4 regions of the Streptomyces sp. NPDC057743 genome follow, and region 1 is predicted to be linked to each of the others. Evidence: riboswitches for the same ligand, from Rfam matches in the RefSeq annotation. Region 1 holds a riboswitch; each other region holds the start of a gene.
The links. Region 1 has a riboswitch for cyclic di-AMP ahead of ACFVFQ_RS12805 (M23 family metallopeptidase). Riboswitches for the same ligand answer to the same signal wherever they lie in the genome.

Region 1 (3,898 bases):
GGGCTGACCCTGCTGACCAGTCACCGGCCCGGGCAGCAGGTCGTCGCCGTGGAGGTCAACCTCGTCGCCCCGCTGGCGGCCGAGCCCGAGGGCCTCGACGGCGTCGCCACGATCATGGCCCGGGCCTTCTCCGAGGGCACCGACAAGCACACCGCCGAGGAGTTCGCCGCCGAACTGGAGCGCTGCGGCGCCACGTTGGACGCGCACGCCGACCACCCCGGTGTACGGGTCTCCCTTGAGGTCCCGGCCTCCCGTCTGCCGCGTGCCCTCGGTCTGCTCGCCGACGCGCTGCGTGCCCCCGCCTTCCCGGACGACGAGGTCGAGCGGCTGGTCCGCAACCGCCTCGACGAGATCCCGCACGAGCTGGCCAACCCGGCCCGGCGCGCGGCGATGGCGCTGTCCAAGGAGCTGTTCCCGGCCAACTCCCGGATGTCCCGGCCCCGTCAGGGCACCGAGGAGACCATCGCCCGGATCGACGCGGCCGCCGTCCGCGCCTTCTACGACGCGCACGTCCGGCCCGCCACCGGCACCGCCGTCATCGTCGGCGACTTCACCGGCGTCGACCTGGACGCGGCGCTGGCCGACACCCTGGGCGCCTGGAAGGGTTCCCCCGCGCAGCCGTCGAAGCCCTCGCCGGTCGTCGCCGACGACACCGGTCGCGTGGTGATCGTCGACCGTCCCGGTGCCGTTCAGACCCAGCTGCTCATCGGACGGGTCGGCGCCGACCGGCACGACCAGGTGTGGCCCGCCCAGGTGCTCGGCACGTACTGCCTGGGTGGCACCCTCACGTCCCGTCTGGACCGGGTGCTGCGCGAGGAGAAGGGCTACACCTACGGGGTGCGCGCCTTCGGCCAGGTCCTGCGTTCCTCCGCCCCGTCGTCCCCGGAGGGCGCCACCGGCGCCGCCCTGCTCGCCATCAGCGGGTCGGTGGACACCGCCTCCACCGGGCCGGCCCTGAAGGACCTGTGGACGGTGCTGCGCACCCTCGCGGCCGAGGGGCTGACCGACGCCGAGCGCGACGTCGCCGTGCAGAACCTCGTCGGCGTGGCCCCGCTCAAGTACGAGACCGCCGCTGCGGTTGCGGGGACCCTGGCCGACCAGGTGGAGCAGCAGCTCCCGGACGACTACCAGGCGCAGTTGTACGTCCGGCTTGCGGAGACCGGCACGGTCGAGGCGACCGCGGCGGTCGTCAACGCCTTCCCCGCGGACCGGCTGGTGACGGTCCTGGTGGGCGACGCGGCGCAGATCGCCGAGCCCGTCAAGGCGTTGGGCATCGGCGAGGTGACGGTCGTCAGCGGCTGACCTCGGCTGCATGACGGCACGTCACCCGACGTCCCGTCACTTATCGACAAAGCGGCTCCCGTGGCAGTGACTTGCCACGGGAGCCGCTGCGTGTGCACGGCGTTTTCCGCCCGCCCAACTGGTGAGCGTTGCTCCGTCACCTCTACGGGGCCGCGCCCGCAACCGGGCGGTGCCGTCTGCCCGGTTGCGTCGGTTGCCCGATTCGAGTGTGGCGTGCCGCACAAAACTCCAGTTCTGTTTGCCGATTGAAAGTTGCCCCGTTTAGCGTCGGTCCGGCTGTTCGTCACAACTCCGCCACAACAGTGGCACCGAGCAGTCATCGCCGAGTCCCCGTACGGCGCGAGCCAGGGGAGCCGGGGACCCACATGTCCCTTGGGGTGAATCGGACTCCTCTCCGGAGGAGCCCGTAGGAGACCTTCCTGCTCCGAACCCGTCAGCTAACCCGGTAGGCGAGAGGGAAGGAAAGGACCAGCCCGTACATGGCGTTCACCCGTGCCACCGGGAAGCACCGCCGTGCGAGCCGCACCGCTCGCACGACCCGCAACCTCGCCGGCATAGCCACCCTCGCGGCCTCCGGAGTCGTCGCCTCCGTAGCGTCGCCCGCGCTGGCCGCCACGGGCGAGCCGACCCACGACACCGGCCTCCAGCACGCCGTCGAGCTCGGTGACGAACTCGCCGTCCGGATCGAGGCCCAGGCGGACACGCAGCAGGCGGCTGCCGAGGCCGCCGAGGCCAGGGCGAAGGCCGAGGTCGAGGCCAAGCGGCTGGCCGAGATGGCGAAGAAGAAGGCCGACGAGGAGCGCGCGGCTAAGGTACGCGCCGCCCGCGAGGCCGAGCGCAAGCGCCTCAACACCTTCGTTGCTCCGGTGGCCGATTCCTACGTCTCCACCGCGTACAAGGCGTCCAGCGGCCTGTGGTCCTCGGGCAGCCACACCGGCATCGACTTCCACGCCGCCTACGGGACGCAGGTCCACGCCGTGGGCGCCGGCACCGTCGTCGAGGCCGGCTGGGGCGGCGCGTACGGCAACAACATCGTGATCCGGATGAACGACGGTACGTACACCCAGTACGGCCACCTCTCGTCGATCGGGGTGAGCGTCGGGCAGTCCGTCACCCCGGGGCAGCAGATCGCCCTCTCCGGCAACACCGGCAACACCACCGGCCCGCACCTCCACTTCGAGGCCCGGACCGGCCCTAACTACGGCTCGGACATCGACCCGATCGCTTACCTGCGCGCGCACGGCGTCAGCGTCTGACCTTCCCCGACCTCTCCGCCGCAGCACCGTCCCCCTGGAGCCCCGGCCCGCCACCCTGGTGGGCCGGGGCTCCGTCGTTTCCGTAGGGCCACCGCCGGTCCGTCCGCCAGCTTCCCGGACCGCACCGTCCGAAAAGCGCCGTTGAATTCGCGACATTCCACGGGAGAATCCATCCGTGTCGAATAGAGTCGAGGAATGTCGCCGAGCGGTGACATCTTTCGGGGATTACGGCGGAGGCACGGACGATGCGAAGCCACATTTCCGCGCACGCGGTGTGCACGGCGATTCGGGACGATATCGTCTCCGGTCTGCTCGCGCCGGGGAGCCGGCTGATCGAGGACATTCTCGCCGCGCGGTACGGCGTCTCCCGGGTCCCGGTGAGGGAAGCGCTGCGCACCCTCCAGTCCGAAGGTTTCGTCACCTCCCGCCACCACGCGGGCGCCTGCGTCGCCGAGCTCACCGAGCAGGAGGCCGCCGACCTCCTCGACATGCGCGCCCTCATGGAGCCGCTGGGCGCAGCCCGCGCCGCCGCCCGCCGCACCACCGCTCACCTCAAGGTGCTGCGCGGCCTGGTGCGACTCGGTCGCGAACGGGCCCGCCACGGTCACCCCAACGACCTGCGCCAGCTGGACGGTTGGTTCCACGAGACGCTCGCCCAGGCGGCCGGCAGCCCCAGTCTCACGGCGCTCCTCACCCAGCTGCGACGCAAGATCGAGTGGACCTATGTCATCGAGCCGCCCACCCGCGTCACCGATGCGTGGGACGAACACGGCGCCGTACTTGACGCCGTCGCCCGTGGGGACGCGGAACGGGCGCGCACCCTCATGGCGGCGCACATCGAACGCTCGCTCCCGGTGTACCGACTGCGCCGCCACGCTTCCGATGTGAGCGAGGCGAAACGACCCGTCAACACGGCACGCGCCCGCGCTTAACAATCGCCCCGTATACAAAGGGGGGAGGCGTCGGGGAATGCGAGTGTTGGGGGAGAAGGCGGGGCGGGGGTGCTCGGCGTGCGTTTCTGATGCCGCTTGCCGAAATGCCCCCCTGTGAATGGGGAGAATGGGAATCTCGTATTAGGGGTGCCGGCCAGAGGTCGCGAATGAGGGTGGCGGCTGGTGGACCCTATCGCCGTCCGGAATCGCTCCCGGACGGCCATGCGAATTTCTGAGGCTTCCGATTGGCCGACGAAGAATCCGCAACGTGCCTTTGTCGCCCACGGTTCAACGCATTGCCCGACGCCCTCAAATCGCCCGACGCCCTCAAGTAATGGCGAGTGCTTGCCTCCACGCACACGCGAACGACCCCGCCGCGGCAGCCGGTTGTGTGTACCGGTTGCCACG
Region 2 (3,898 bases), on a different contig from region 1:
CGGAGCGGGCGGCCATGCCGTACGCCTCGTCGACCCGGCGCAGCGCCTGCGGGAAGGTGATCTTCTCGCGCTGGGCGAGGGCCTCGATCATCGCCTCGGCACGGTCGCCGATGCCGCGCTTGGGGACGTTGAGGATCCGGCGGAGCGGGACGGCGTCCTCGGGGTTGGCGAGCACCCGGAGGTAGGCGAGGATGTCGCGGACCTCCTTGCGCTCGTAGAAGCGCACGCCGCCAACGACCTTGTAGGGCAGCCCGACCCGGATGAAGATCTCTTCGAAGACGCGGGACTGGGCGTTGGTGCGGTAGAAGATCGCCACGTCGCCGGCCTTGGCGTCGCCGGCGTCGGTGAGCCGGTCGATCTCGTCGGCGACGAACTGGGCCTCGTCGTGCTCGGTGTCGGCGACATAGCCGGTGATCTTGGGGCCGGCGCCGGCGTCCGTCCAGAGGTTCTTGGGGCGGCGGTTCTCGTTGCGCTCGATGACGGCGTTGGCGGCCGAGAGGATCGTCTGCGAGGAGCGGTAGTTCTGCTCCAGCAGGATCGTGGTGGCGTTCGGATAGTCCTCCTCGAACTGGAGGATGTTGCGGATCGTGGCGCCGCGGAAGGCGTAGATGGACTGGTCGGCGTCGCCGACCACGCACAGCTCGGCGGCGGGGATCTCGACCGTGCCCGGGCCCACCAGCTCGCGGACGAGGGTGTACTGGGCGTGGTTGGTGTCCTGGTACTCGTCGACGAGGACGTGGCGGAAGCGGCGGCGGTAGTGCTCGGCGACGTCGGGGAACGCCTGGAGCAGGTGGACCGTCGTCATGATGATGTCGTCGAAGTCCAGGGCGTTGGCCTCGCGCAGCCGCGCCTGGTACATCGCGTACGCCTCGGCGAGGGTCTTCTCGAACCCGTCGGCCGCCGTCCCGGCGAAGGTCTCCTCGTCGATGAGCTCGTTCTTGAGGTTGGAGATCTTCGCGCTGAAGGACTTGGGCGGGAAGCGCTTGGGGTCCAGATCCAGATCGCGGCAGACCAGGGCCATCAGGCGCTTGGAGTCGGCCGCGTCGTAGATCGAGAAGGACGAGGTGAAGCCGAGCCGCTTGGACTCCCGGCGCAGTATCCGCACGCAGGCGCTGTGGAAGGTGGAGACCCACATGGCGTTGGCCCGCGGGCCGACCAGGTCCTCGACGCGCTCCTTCATCTCGCCCGCGGCCTTGTTGGTGAAGGTGATCGCGAGGATCTGGCCGGGGTGGACGTGGCGCTCGGCGAGCAGGTGGGCGATGCGGTGGGTGAGCACCCGGGTCTTGCCGGAGCCGGCGCCGGCGACGATCAGCAGCGGGCTGCCGCTGTGCACCACGGCGGCCTTCTGCTGGTCGTTGAGGCCCTCCAGGAGCGCCGCCGGGTCGATGGCGGGGCGGGCGGCGCCGTCGCGGTAGTACGGCTCCCTGGGCGCGGGCGCGTCGAACTTCCCGCCGAAGAGGTCGGCGGGGATCTCCTCCGGGGCCGGGCCGTGCTCGTCCTCGGGCGGCGGCGGGGGCTCCTCGTCCGCGGGGCCGAGGTCCGCCAGGAAGCTGTCGTCAAAGAGGCTGCTCATCGCCCACCGAGTCTAGGCCGCCGCACTGACAACCGGTCCCGAAGTGACGGATTGCCCGGTACCGCCCCGGTCGGGGCGTCATCTGCGCGGCCGGGGACGCCTCGTGGGCCCTCCGCATTCAGGTCACGAAAAGGTTTCGGGCATATCGAACACCTGCCTTCACAGAAGCCACACGAGTTGGCTACGGTCTCGCTCAAGGCAGCCCGCCGTCCCCGCGGACGACAGCGTCCGCACGGGCCGCCTCCGCCGAGTCCGGCCTGCCGCGAGGCATCCGGAGCCGGGGACCCACAAGCACCACCGGGGTGAATCGACCGGGGCGACCGTTGCCAGGCGGACGCACCGGCCGTAGGGCAAGCCTTCCGTCAGCAGACCGCCCGAACCCGACAGCTAACCCGGTAGGCGGTCCACGGAAGGAGTCGCCGGCCTTGGCGTCCCATCGCAAGCCGCGCACCCCCATACTTGCCACGCCCGGCGGCCGTCGTACGGCCACCGGGCTGACCACGGCCGCACTGGCCTCGGTCACCCTGCTCTCGCAGACCGCGAACGCCGCCCCCAAGGCGCCCCAGCCGACCGTCGAAGAGGTCAAGCAGCAGGTCGACGACCTGTACCAGCAGGCCGAGGTCGCCACCCAGAAGTACAACGCCGCCAAGGAGAAGGCCGACGGCGAGCAGCGCACGGTGAACCGCCTGATCGACGAGGCGGCCCGGCGCGCGGAGAAGATGAACGAGTCCCGGCGGCGGCTGGGTTCGTTCGCCTCGGCGCAGTACCAGAGCGGCGGGATCAACCCGACCGCCCAACTGATGCTCGCCAAGGACCCGCAGCAGTTCGTCGACCGCAACCACCTGATGCAGCAGCTGACCGGTCGGCAGAAGCAGGTGGTCACCGACTATCAGGAGCAGGCCGCGGTGGCCGCCCGCCAACGGGCCGAGGCCACGCAGAGCCTTACCGACCTCCAGCACGCGCAGACGTCCCTGAAGGAGACCAAGCGCAACGTCCAGGCCAAGCTGGCCGAGGCGCGGCAGCTGCTCTCCCGGCTGACCGCGCAGGAGAAGGCGCGGCTGGCCGAACTGGAGCGTCAGAAGGAGGCCGCGGCCGAGCGCAAGGCCGAGGAGCAGGCCCGCAAGGAGGCCGAGAAGCGGCGGCAGCATCCCGGCGGTTCCGACCAGAACACCGGCGGCGGCAGCTCGTCCGGCGGCGGCTCCTCGGACAGCGGCTCGTACGGGACCAAGGCCCAGAAGGCGCTCGCCTTCGCCCGCTCCCAGATGGGCAAGCCCTACGTCTGGGGCGCCACCGGGCCCAACTCCTACGACTGCTCGGGCCTGACGCAGGCCGCGTGGAAGGCGGCCGGGGTCGATCTGCCGCGCACGACCTGGGACCAGGTCAAGACCGGCACCCGGATCTCCACCGAGAATCTCCAACCCGGTGACCTGGTGTTCTTCTACAACGACATCAGCCACGTCGGGATGTACATCGGCGGCGGCAAGATGATCCACGCCCCGCACCCGGGTGCCAACGTCCGGGTGGAGTCGATCTACTACATGCCGATCTACGGGAGCGTCCGGCCAGGCTAGCCGGCACACGGGCGCGCGCTCCGCGCCCCGCTGATCCACCCCCCACATGCCACCGCGCGGCCATCCGCCGGCTCCGGAGTACGGAGCGGGATGACCGCGCGGTGTGCCGTTTCGGCACGGCGGTGCGGCGCCGGGGCCGGGCCGCCGGCTCTCTGCCGGGCGGGCCGCCGGGGCGCCGGGCGGGCTCAGGTCCAGAGCACCGCGATGAAGATGTTGAGCATGGTGAGGCCGCCGACCGCGCCGAACACCGGCTTGGCGATCTTCTCCTCGTCCCGCTTGACGTAGACCAGCGCCAGGATCACCACCAGGACGGCCAACTTGATGCCGAACTTGATGTTGTTGAGCGAGGCGCCCTGCATCTGGTTCAGGCCGACCAGCACGATGCCGGTGACCAGCATCGTCAGCGCGCCGTGCAGCATGGCCGGCACGAAGCGGGCGGTGCCCGCGCTCATCGCCTTCATCTGGGTCAGGAACCCGCCGAGGAGGGAGGCGATGCCGATGATGTGCAGGGCGACGAAGACATTGATTACTACGTCCATAGTGCTGGATCGTATCCGCCCCATAGCACGTCCTTTCCGGCAGGGCGTCCGCGATGCCCGCTTCGGTCAGGGCCCGCCGGCCCCGGCTCGCCCCCGGCCGCCCGGGCGGTCATCCCCGCACCATGAGCGGTCGGATAACGGCAATGCCGGGCAAGGGGGTTCGCCGCCGTGACCCCGGGCCTAGCTTCCTCCTGCACGCGACCGGGCCCGCACTC
Region 3 (3,898 bases), on a different contig from region 1:
TCCACGGCGCCCCCGCCGACCGCGATCCGACAACTCAACCGCCGCGCGAAAGGCAACCGCATGCGTTCCGGGAACGGCCGGCATCGTCGCCCCCGACAAGCACCGGCCATCTTTGTCACGGCAGGAGTGACCGGCGCGGGGCTGGCCCTGCCCCTGCTCAGCGCCGGTGGCGCACAGGCCGCCGACGCGGCGACCTGGGACCGCGTCGCGCAGTGCGAGAGCGGCGGAATGTGGAGCTCCGCCACCGGCAACGGTTTCTACGGCGGCCTCCAGCTCACCCAGGAGATGTGGGACCACTACGGCGGTTCCGCCTACGCCTCCCGCCCCGACCTCGCCAGCCGCGCCCAGCAGATAGCCGTGGCCCAGGCGATCCTCGACGACCGCGGCCCGGACGCCTTCCCGAGCTGCGCGGTGGACGCCGGGCTGACGAAGGGCGGCCGCAAGCCGGGCGTCGACCCGGGCAGCACCAGCCGCCCCACCCCGCGCCCCACGCACGACCCCTCGGCCGACGACCCGGCCACCGGCGACCCGTCCGGCACGTCGGGCGACGCGGACCGCGCGGGTCCGGGCGCCACGACGCCCGCCCCGTCCGGCAGCGACGCCGACCCCGGGGCGGACTCCGACTCCGGTACCCCGGGCGCCCCTTCGGCGAGCCAGGACCCGACGGACCCCACGGGCACCACGGGCCCCACAAGCCCGACGGACTCCGCGTCGCCGTCCGGATCGCCGTCGGGTTCCCCGTCGGCCACCCCGTCCCCCTCGTCGCCCGGGAAGCCGACCGGGGGCCCGACCGGGGAGCCGTCGGGGTCGCCGTCCGGGCCGCCCGCCACGTCGCCGTCCGGCACCCCCTCCACCGATCCCTCGGACGCGACCCCGTCTCCCTCCTCGCCCCCGTCCGACCCCGGTACGCCCCCCGCCGCCGGCAAGCACCGCGGTGCGCCCGGCGACGGCTCGGGCTCCGGAGACGAGCGGGACGGCGGCAGCGGCCGGCACGCCTCGCGCGGTGGGGCGGCGCACCGCACGCCCCCGGCGGGCGCCGACGACTACCGCGTACGCCCGGGTGACAACCTGTCAGCCATCGCCGAGCGCCATGACCTGCCGGGCGGCTGGCCCGCGCTCTACGACCGCAACCGCGGCGTCATCGGCTCCGATGCGGACCTCATCCTTCCTGGTCAACTGCTCGATCTCGGGCGGGCGCAGGGGTAGTTACCGCCGGTTCGGGGCGGTTTCGTAAAAGTGAGATATGGCTCTCGTTGCGGGGGATGGGGCGGGTCCCGCCCCCCGTTTCGATACCGGGGTCCACCTGCGGAAATGTCCGCCCTGATGATCAAAAACGGTCAACTTGGTTCAGAAGATGGGGTTTGAACACCAACAGGGTTTTGCTTACGGTCAGGACCGCTCGCCAAAGCGGGCCCTTCGATCGCACGCCGAATCCTGCCGGCGGTCGGAGGACGACGACGCGCAAGCGCCGAAGGCAGGAGCGGGGGACCCAAGGTAAGTGCCGGCCCCACCCGTGAAAGCGGGTCAACCGGCTTGGGGTGAAGTCGCGTGTGCAGCACACGCGGCCGGGCAGCTCACACGGCCCGAACCCGACAGCTCACCTCGTAGGCGTCGGTGAGGAAACGAACGCACGATGCTGATCAACAAGGGCAAGCACCGCCGCAGCTCCAAGGCCGTCCGCGTCGCCACCCTGGCCGGTGTCGCCGGCGCCGCCGTCGCCGTCCCGCTGATGGGCGCCACCTCCGCTTCCGCCGCCTCGGTCGCCACCTGGGACAAGGTCGCCCAGTGCGAGTCCGGTGGCAACTGGTCGATCAACACCGGTAACGGCTACTACGGTGGCCTGCAGTTCTCCAACTCCAGCTGGGCCGCCGCCGGTGGTACCCAGTACGCGGCCCGCGCCGACCTGGCCACCAAGGCCCAGCAGATCGCCGCCGCCGAGAAGCTGCTCGCCATCCAGGGCCCGGGTGCCTGGTCCTGCGCCGGCGCCGGCAACCTGACCGCCGGTGGCCCGGCCGCCAACGTCGACACCTCCGGTGGCGCCACGGTCAAGAAGAGCCAGGGCACCTCCGAGACTCGCAAGCAGACCGAGGGCACCACCAAGAAGAAGTCCGCCCCGGTCCGCGAGAAGGTCGAGAAGGCCCAGCCGGCCCCGCAGCAGTCGCACCGCTCCGGTGACACCTACACCGTGAAGTCGGGCGACACCCTCGCCAAGATCGCCAAGGCGCACGGCACCAACTGGAAGGCGCTCTACGCCGCCAACAAGTCCGTCGTCGGCGGCAACCCCAACCTGATCTTCCCGGGCCAGAAGCTCAGCATCTGAGCCGCCCGCGAAAGCTGCCCCGCCCCGGCGCGTACCCCCGAGCGCGCCGCGGCGGGGCTTCTTATGTCCAAGCGCCCCTGCGCCGTGCCGCACCGCGCCCGAGCCCCCCCGCTGACGTGCACCGTTTCCGAGGCCATCAGACGGCCCGGCGCGGCGTTACCCGCATAGCGAACAACGCCCGGAAACCTCCCATGAACTGGGAGTTTGGCCTGCTTGTTGGGTTTTTTCGTCCCACGGAGCGGGCCACGGGCAAGCGGACACGTCCGGGGCCGTTAGGCTCATGGCGAGAACTCCAGACACCCCCGAAGGAGACAACGTGCCGTCCATCGACGTCGTCGTAGCCCGCGAAATTCTCGACTCGCGAGGTAATCCCACGGTCGAGGTCGAGGTCGGCCTCGACGACGGCAGCACCGGCCGTGCCGCCGTCCCGTCCGGCGCCTCGACCGGCGCCTTCGAGGCCGTCGAGCTGCGGGACGGTGACCCCAACCGCTACCTCGGCAAGGGCGTCGAGAAGGCCGTCCTCGCGGTCATCGAGCAGATCGGCCCGGAGCTCGTCGGCTACGACGCGACCGAGCAGCGGCTGATCGACCAGGCGATGTTCGACCTGGACGCCACCGACAACAAGGGCTCGCTGGGCGCCAACGCCATCCTCGGCGTCTCCCTGGCCGTCGCGCACGCCGCCTCCGAGGCCAGCGACCTGCCGCTGTTCCGCTACCTCGGTGGCCCGAACGCGCACGTCCTGCCGGTGCCGATGATGAACATCCTCAACGGTGGCTCGCACGCCGACTCCAACGTGGACATCCAGGAGTTCATGATCGCGCCGATCGGCGCGGAGTCCTTCTCCGAGGCGCTGCGTTGGGGCGCCGAGGTCTACCACACCCTCAAGAAGGTCCTGAAGCGCAAGGGCCTGGCCACCGGTCTGGGCGACGAGGGCGGCTTCGCCCCGAACCTCGGCTCCAACCGCGAGGCCCTGGACCTCATCCTGGAGGCCATCAAGGAGGCCGGCTACGCCCCCGGCCAGGACATCGCGCTGGCCCTGGACGTCGCCGCCTCCGAGTTCTACAAGGACGGCAAGTACCAGTTCGAGGGCAAGGAGCGCTCGGCCGCTGAGATGACCGAGTACTACGAGGAGCTCGTCTCCGCGTACCCGCTCGTCTCCATCGAGGACCCGCTGTTCGAGGACGACTGGGCCGGCTGGAAGGTCATCACCGACAAGCTCGGCACCAAGGTCCAGCTCGTGGGTGACGACCTGTTCGTCACCAACCCCGAGCGCCTGGCCCGCGGCATCGAGGAGGGCTCCGCCAACGCCCTCCTGGTGAAGGTCAACCAGATCGGTTCGCTGACCGAGACCCTGGACGCCGTCGAGCTGGCCCAGCGCAACGGCTTCAAGTGCATGATGTCGCACCGCTCCGGCGAGACCGAGGACGTCACCATCGCCGACCTCGCCGTCGCCACCAACTGCGGCCAGATCAAGACCGGCGCCCCGGCCCGCTCCGAGCGCGTCGCCAAGTACAACCAGCTGCTGCGCATCGAGGAGATCCTCGACGACGCCGCGGTGTACGCGGGCCGCAGCGCCTT
Region 4 (3,898 bases), on a different contig from region 1:
GCCGGCACGAAGGCGGCCGCCGCGCTGAGCGGCGCCTATGTGGCGGCGTTCGCGGGGTCCCACCCGCTGGCCAAGAAGATCGGCGCGTGGCCCTCGGTGTTCGCGGTGGCCGGCGGCGTCGCGCTGGCCTCCTGGGCGGTGGCGGACCGGCGCGGCTGACACCGGCGGCCCCGCTGTGGGGCCGCCCCCTGGAGCAGACCGCAGAGGGGCCGGCCCGTAGGCCGGCCCCTCTGCTGCGTCGCTCAGTCGGCTACCGCGCTCAGGCCGACGCCTCCGTGAGGAGGGCGACCTCGGCGTCGGTGAGGGTGAGCTCGGTGACGGCCAGGAGGGCCGGGAGCTGGGCGACGGTGCGGGCGCTGGCGATGGGGGCCACGACGGTGGGCTGGGCGGCGAGCCAGGCGAGCGCGACGGTGGTCGGCTCGGTGTCATGGGCCGCGGCGACGGTGTCGAGCGCGGCCAGGACGCGGCGGCCGCGGTCGGTCGCCAGATGCTCGGCGGCCGTCCCGGCGCGGGCGCTGTCCACGCTGACGCCCGGGCGGTACTTGCCCGTCAGGAAGCCGGAGGCGAGCGCGAAATACGGGACGGCGGCCAGGCCGTTGCGGGCGGCCACGTCGGCGAGTTCACCCTCGTAGGTGTCGCGGGAGACCAGGTTGTAGTGCGGCTGGAGGGCCACGTAACGGGCCACGCCCTCACGGGCGGAGAAGTCCAGCGACGCCTGGAGGCGCTGCGCGGAGATGTTGGACGCGGCGATCTCGCGGACCTTGCCGGCCTTGACGAGGTCGTCCAGGGCGGTGAGGAACTCGCCCACCTCGACGGACTCGTCGTCGAAGTGGGTGTAGTAGAGGTCGATGTGGTCCGTGCGCAGACGGGCCAGGGACTGGTCGACACCGGCCTTGATGGTGGCCGCGGACAGGCCCTTGTAGTCGGGGTGGGCGCCGACCTTGGTGGCGATCACGACCTGGTCGCGGTTGCCGCGGGCCGCGAGCCAGTTGCCGATGACGGTCTCGGACTCACCGCCCTTGTTGCCGGGCACCCAGGACGAGTACATGTCGGCGGTGTCGATGAAATTGCCACCGCCGGCAACGTAGGCGTCGAGTACGGCGAAGGACTCGGCCTCGTCGGCGGTCCAGCCGAAGACGTTGCCCCCGAGGCAGAGCCGGGAGACGGACAGCGAACCGAGCGGCTTGCGGTCGGGAACGGAGCTCTGGGCGTGTGTCGCGGTCATGCCCTGCTACAACGCAACAGCGCCTGGAATTGTTCCTCGCGCTGCGGGAGTTATTCCCCGGCCTAGGTGGGGAGTTGGTCCGCTCCCGTTGCCGGTCCAGAGAGGGTGCGCGGCTGGCCGCCCACGGGATGCGGGCGGCCGGCGCGGGCGTCAGACGGTGACCCCGCGGTCGCGCAGCCACGGCACCGGGTCGGTCGGGGCGCCGCCGTGCGGACGGACCTCCAGGTGGAGGTGCGGGGTGGTGGCGTTGCCGGTGGCGCCGACACGGCCGATCACCTCTCCCGTATGGACCCTGCCCGACGTCTTGACCATGGAGGACAGGTGGCAGAACCAGAGCTCCGTACCGTCGTCGAGCGTGACGACGATCCGGTAGCCGTACGCTCCGGCCCAGCCCGCCTGGGTGATGGTCCCGTCGTGAACCGCCTTGACCAGCGTGCCCGTTGGGGCCGCGAAGTCCTGGCCGGTGTGGTCCGCGGCCCAGCGGTCGCCGGCCTGCCCGAAGCCGGTGGCCAGGGTGTGCGAGGCAACCGGGGCGACGAAGTCCTGGGCGGCGCGGGCGGGTTGGTCGGCTTCCGGGGAGCCGGCGGAGGAGGGCTGTGCGGCCGGGGCCGCCGGGGTCGCCGGGGCCGCCGGTTCGTGGGTGGCCTGCGTTGCCTGGGAGGTCTGGGAAGTCTGGGGGACCTCCGTGGCCTGGGTGGCCTTCCCGTCCGGCTGCGGCGCCTGTGCGGCGGCCGGTGCCTCCTCCGTCTCCGCCCCCGACGCCCCCTCCGCCCTCGACGTCTCCTCCGTCCCGGACGCCTGCTCGACTCCGGACGTCTGCGGCATCTCTGACGCCTGCGGCGCGCTCTCCGCGGTCGCGGCCGTTCCCGTGGCCTCCGACCCCGTGGGGCCGCCCTGTTGGGCGTCGGCTTGAGTGTCGGTTTGGGCGTCGGTTTGGACGCCGGCCTGGGCATCGGCCGGGCGGGCACCGCCCTGCTGGAGGATGCGGTTGCGCAGCGCCTCGGCCGCGCCCGTGCCCTGCGCGGCTTCCGCGGGGGCGCCGCCGGCCCGCGTGCCATGGGCGGCGGGAGCGAAGGCGTCCGCGGTGGTGGTCGCGGCGGCGGCCACCGGGGCGTTCGGGGCATCCGCGGTGGCATCATCGGCCGTCCCACCGGGGTCGGGCATCGAGATCGGCACCGGCGGCCGGCCCTCGGCCGCGGCCACCCCGCTCGCGCCGACCGCCGCGATCACGCCGACGCCCAGGGCCGTGCCGCCGCGCGCCAGACCGACGCCGCGCTGCCTGGCCACCCGGTGCTTGCCGCGCAGCGAACGGAGGCCCTCTTCGTCGCCCCCGGCCTCGTAGAGCTCCGCCTCGCCGGCAGCCATCTCGTCACCCGTGACCCACGCGCCCTCGGCACCGCTCCCTTGGGGACCGTGCACCGGCTCACCACCGGGCAACCCGCCCTGGTCGACGCCCTCATGGGCCAGCCCTTCGGGGAGCAGCCCCTGGTGGGGCAACCCTTGCTGGGGCATCGCCTCGTAAGCGGAAGCGGCGGAAGAAGCCGAAGAAGCTGACGACGCTGACGAAGCAACGGAAGCAGCAGAAACGGGGGAAGCAGGGGAAGCGGGCGAAGCAGCGGCATCAACGACATCGCCACCCCCACCCGAAACATCCACACCAACACCACCGGAGGCAACGTGCCCGGCGGGGCCACCGAGGCCAAGGCCGAAGCCGATCGTGCCGCTGAAGTCGGCGGGGCCGCCTAGGCCATAGCCGGATGGAGCGTGGGGGGCGGGCCTGTTGGACGCCACGGGGGCGCTCTCCTTTCCTTCCTTCTCGCCTACCGGGTTAGCTGACGGGTTCGGAGCAGGAAGGTCTCCTACGAACGCCTCCTGGCGAGAAGCGCCCGATTCACCCCAAGAGGGTGGTTCCCCGGTTCCCCTCGCTCAATTCCCAGCAATTCCAGGCGGATCCGACAGGCATCCACCAAACCGGTCGATCCGGGCGGCGCGACGCGGGTCGGGGACCCGGTCGAGCAGGGCGGCGGCCGGCTCGTGCGGGACGGGTCGGGGTCGTTCTGGACGTGCGGGAAAAGCGCGTACGGGATTCGGCGTCGGCGCACGGTGCCGCCACTTGCGACGGCTGGGACGACCGCGCTCCGTTATCGGACAGTAATAGAGACGACGAGGGAAATCCAAGCGTTCCCACGAATCCACGGGGGTTCCACACGGCCCCCAAGAGGGCTCCGGCGGGAACGTTTCCCCTCAAGCCCTCCCCAATCAGGGCGAGTTGGCGCCGCCGCGTCAAACGATCTCGCGACGATTGTGCACCACTTGTTATGCAGAGGGATGCGTAACAATCACGGAGAGTGAGGGCGATAACGTCGCCCCATGGCCGTCAACGTTGCGAACACCGGAAACGTCGTCAACACCCCGCAGGAAGTGGCGGATCGGTACCGGGAGTTCTCCTGGCAACAGGCGCGCGGGCGGTCCGGGGCGCACGAGGAGTTGGCCGCCCGGATCGGCCAGGACGACGAGTTCTGCGAACTGCTCGCGGGGTCGCTGCCGGCCGGCAACAAGCAGCAGCCGAACCTGCTGCTCGCCGCGGTGCGCTATCTGGACGGCCCGCACGCGGAGTTGGGGCCGCGCGGCGCGGCGGCGTACGGGCGCTGGCGCGAGTGGACGATCCGGCAC

Region 2: another riboswitch for cyclic di-AMP. It lies ahead of ACFVFQ_RS30440 (NlpC/P60 family protein); the one in region 1 lies ahead of ACFVFQ_RS12805 (M23 family metallopeptidase).
Region 3: another riboswitch for cyclic di-AMP. It lies ahead of ACFVFQ_RS11335 (transglycosylase family protein); the one in region 1 lies ahead of ACFVFQ_RS12805 (M23 family metallopeptidase).
Region 4: another riboswitch for cyclic di-AMP. It lies ahead of ACFVFQ_RS27140 (peptidoglycan DD-metalloendopeptidase family protein); the one in region 1 lies ahead of ACFVFQ_RS12805 (M23 family metallopeptidase).

What each region holds. Positions count from the first base shown of each region.
Region 1 is NZ_JBHVJX010000009.1:137,403-141,300, reverse strand. Features, by position in the region: gene ACFVFQ_RS12810 (M16 family metallopeptidase) at 1-1,302, shown strand, start outside; cyclic di-AMP (ydaO/yuaA leader) riboswitch at 1,613-1,769, shown strand; gene ACFVFQ_RS12805 (M23 family metallopeptidase) at 1,782-2,558, shown strand; gene ACFVFQ_RS12800 (GntR family transcriptional regulator) at 2,804-3,490, shown strand.
Region 2 is NZ_JBHVJX010000034.1:41,304-45,201, reverse strand. Features, by position in the region: gene pcrA (DNA helicase PcrA) at 1-1,573, opposite strand, end outside; cyclic di-AMP (ydaO/yuaA leader) riboswitch at 1,808-1,991, shown strand; gene ACFVFQ_RS30440 (NlpC/P60 family protein) at 1,999-3,144, shown strand; gene ACFVFQ_RS30435 (hypothetical protein) at 3,330-3,683, opposite strand.
Region 3 is NZ_JBHVJX010000008.1:60,904-64,801, reverse strand. Features, by position in the region: gene ACFVFQ_RS11340 (transglycosylase family protein) at 127-1,206, shown strand; cyclic di-AMP (ydaO/yuaA leader) riboswitch at 1,457-1,626, shown strand; gene ACFVFQ_RS11335 (transglycosylase family protein) at 1,634-2,320, shown strand; gene eno (phosphopyruvate hydratase) at 2,637-3,898, shown strand, end outside.
Region 4 is NZ_JBHVJX010000026.1:85,655-89,552, reverse strand. Features, by position in the region: gene ACFVFQ_RS27150 (hypothetical protein) at 1-159, shown strand, start outside; gene ACFVFQ_RS27145 (aldo/keto reductase) at 260-1,225, opposite strand; gene ACFVFQ_RS27140 (peptidoglycan DD-metalloendopeptidase family protein) at 1,376-2,737, opposite strand; cyclic di-AMP (ydaO/yuaA leader) riboswitch at 3,028-3,184, opposite strand; gene ACFVFQ_RS27135 (DUF2332 domain-containing protein) at 3,596-3,898, shown strand, end outside.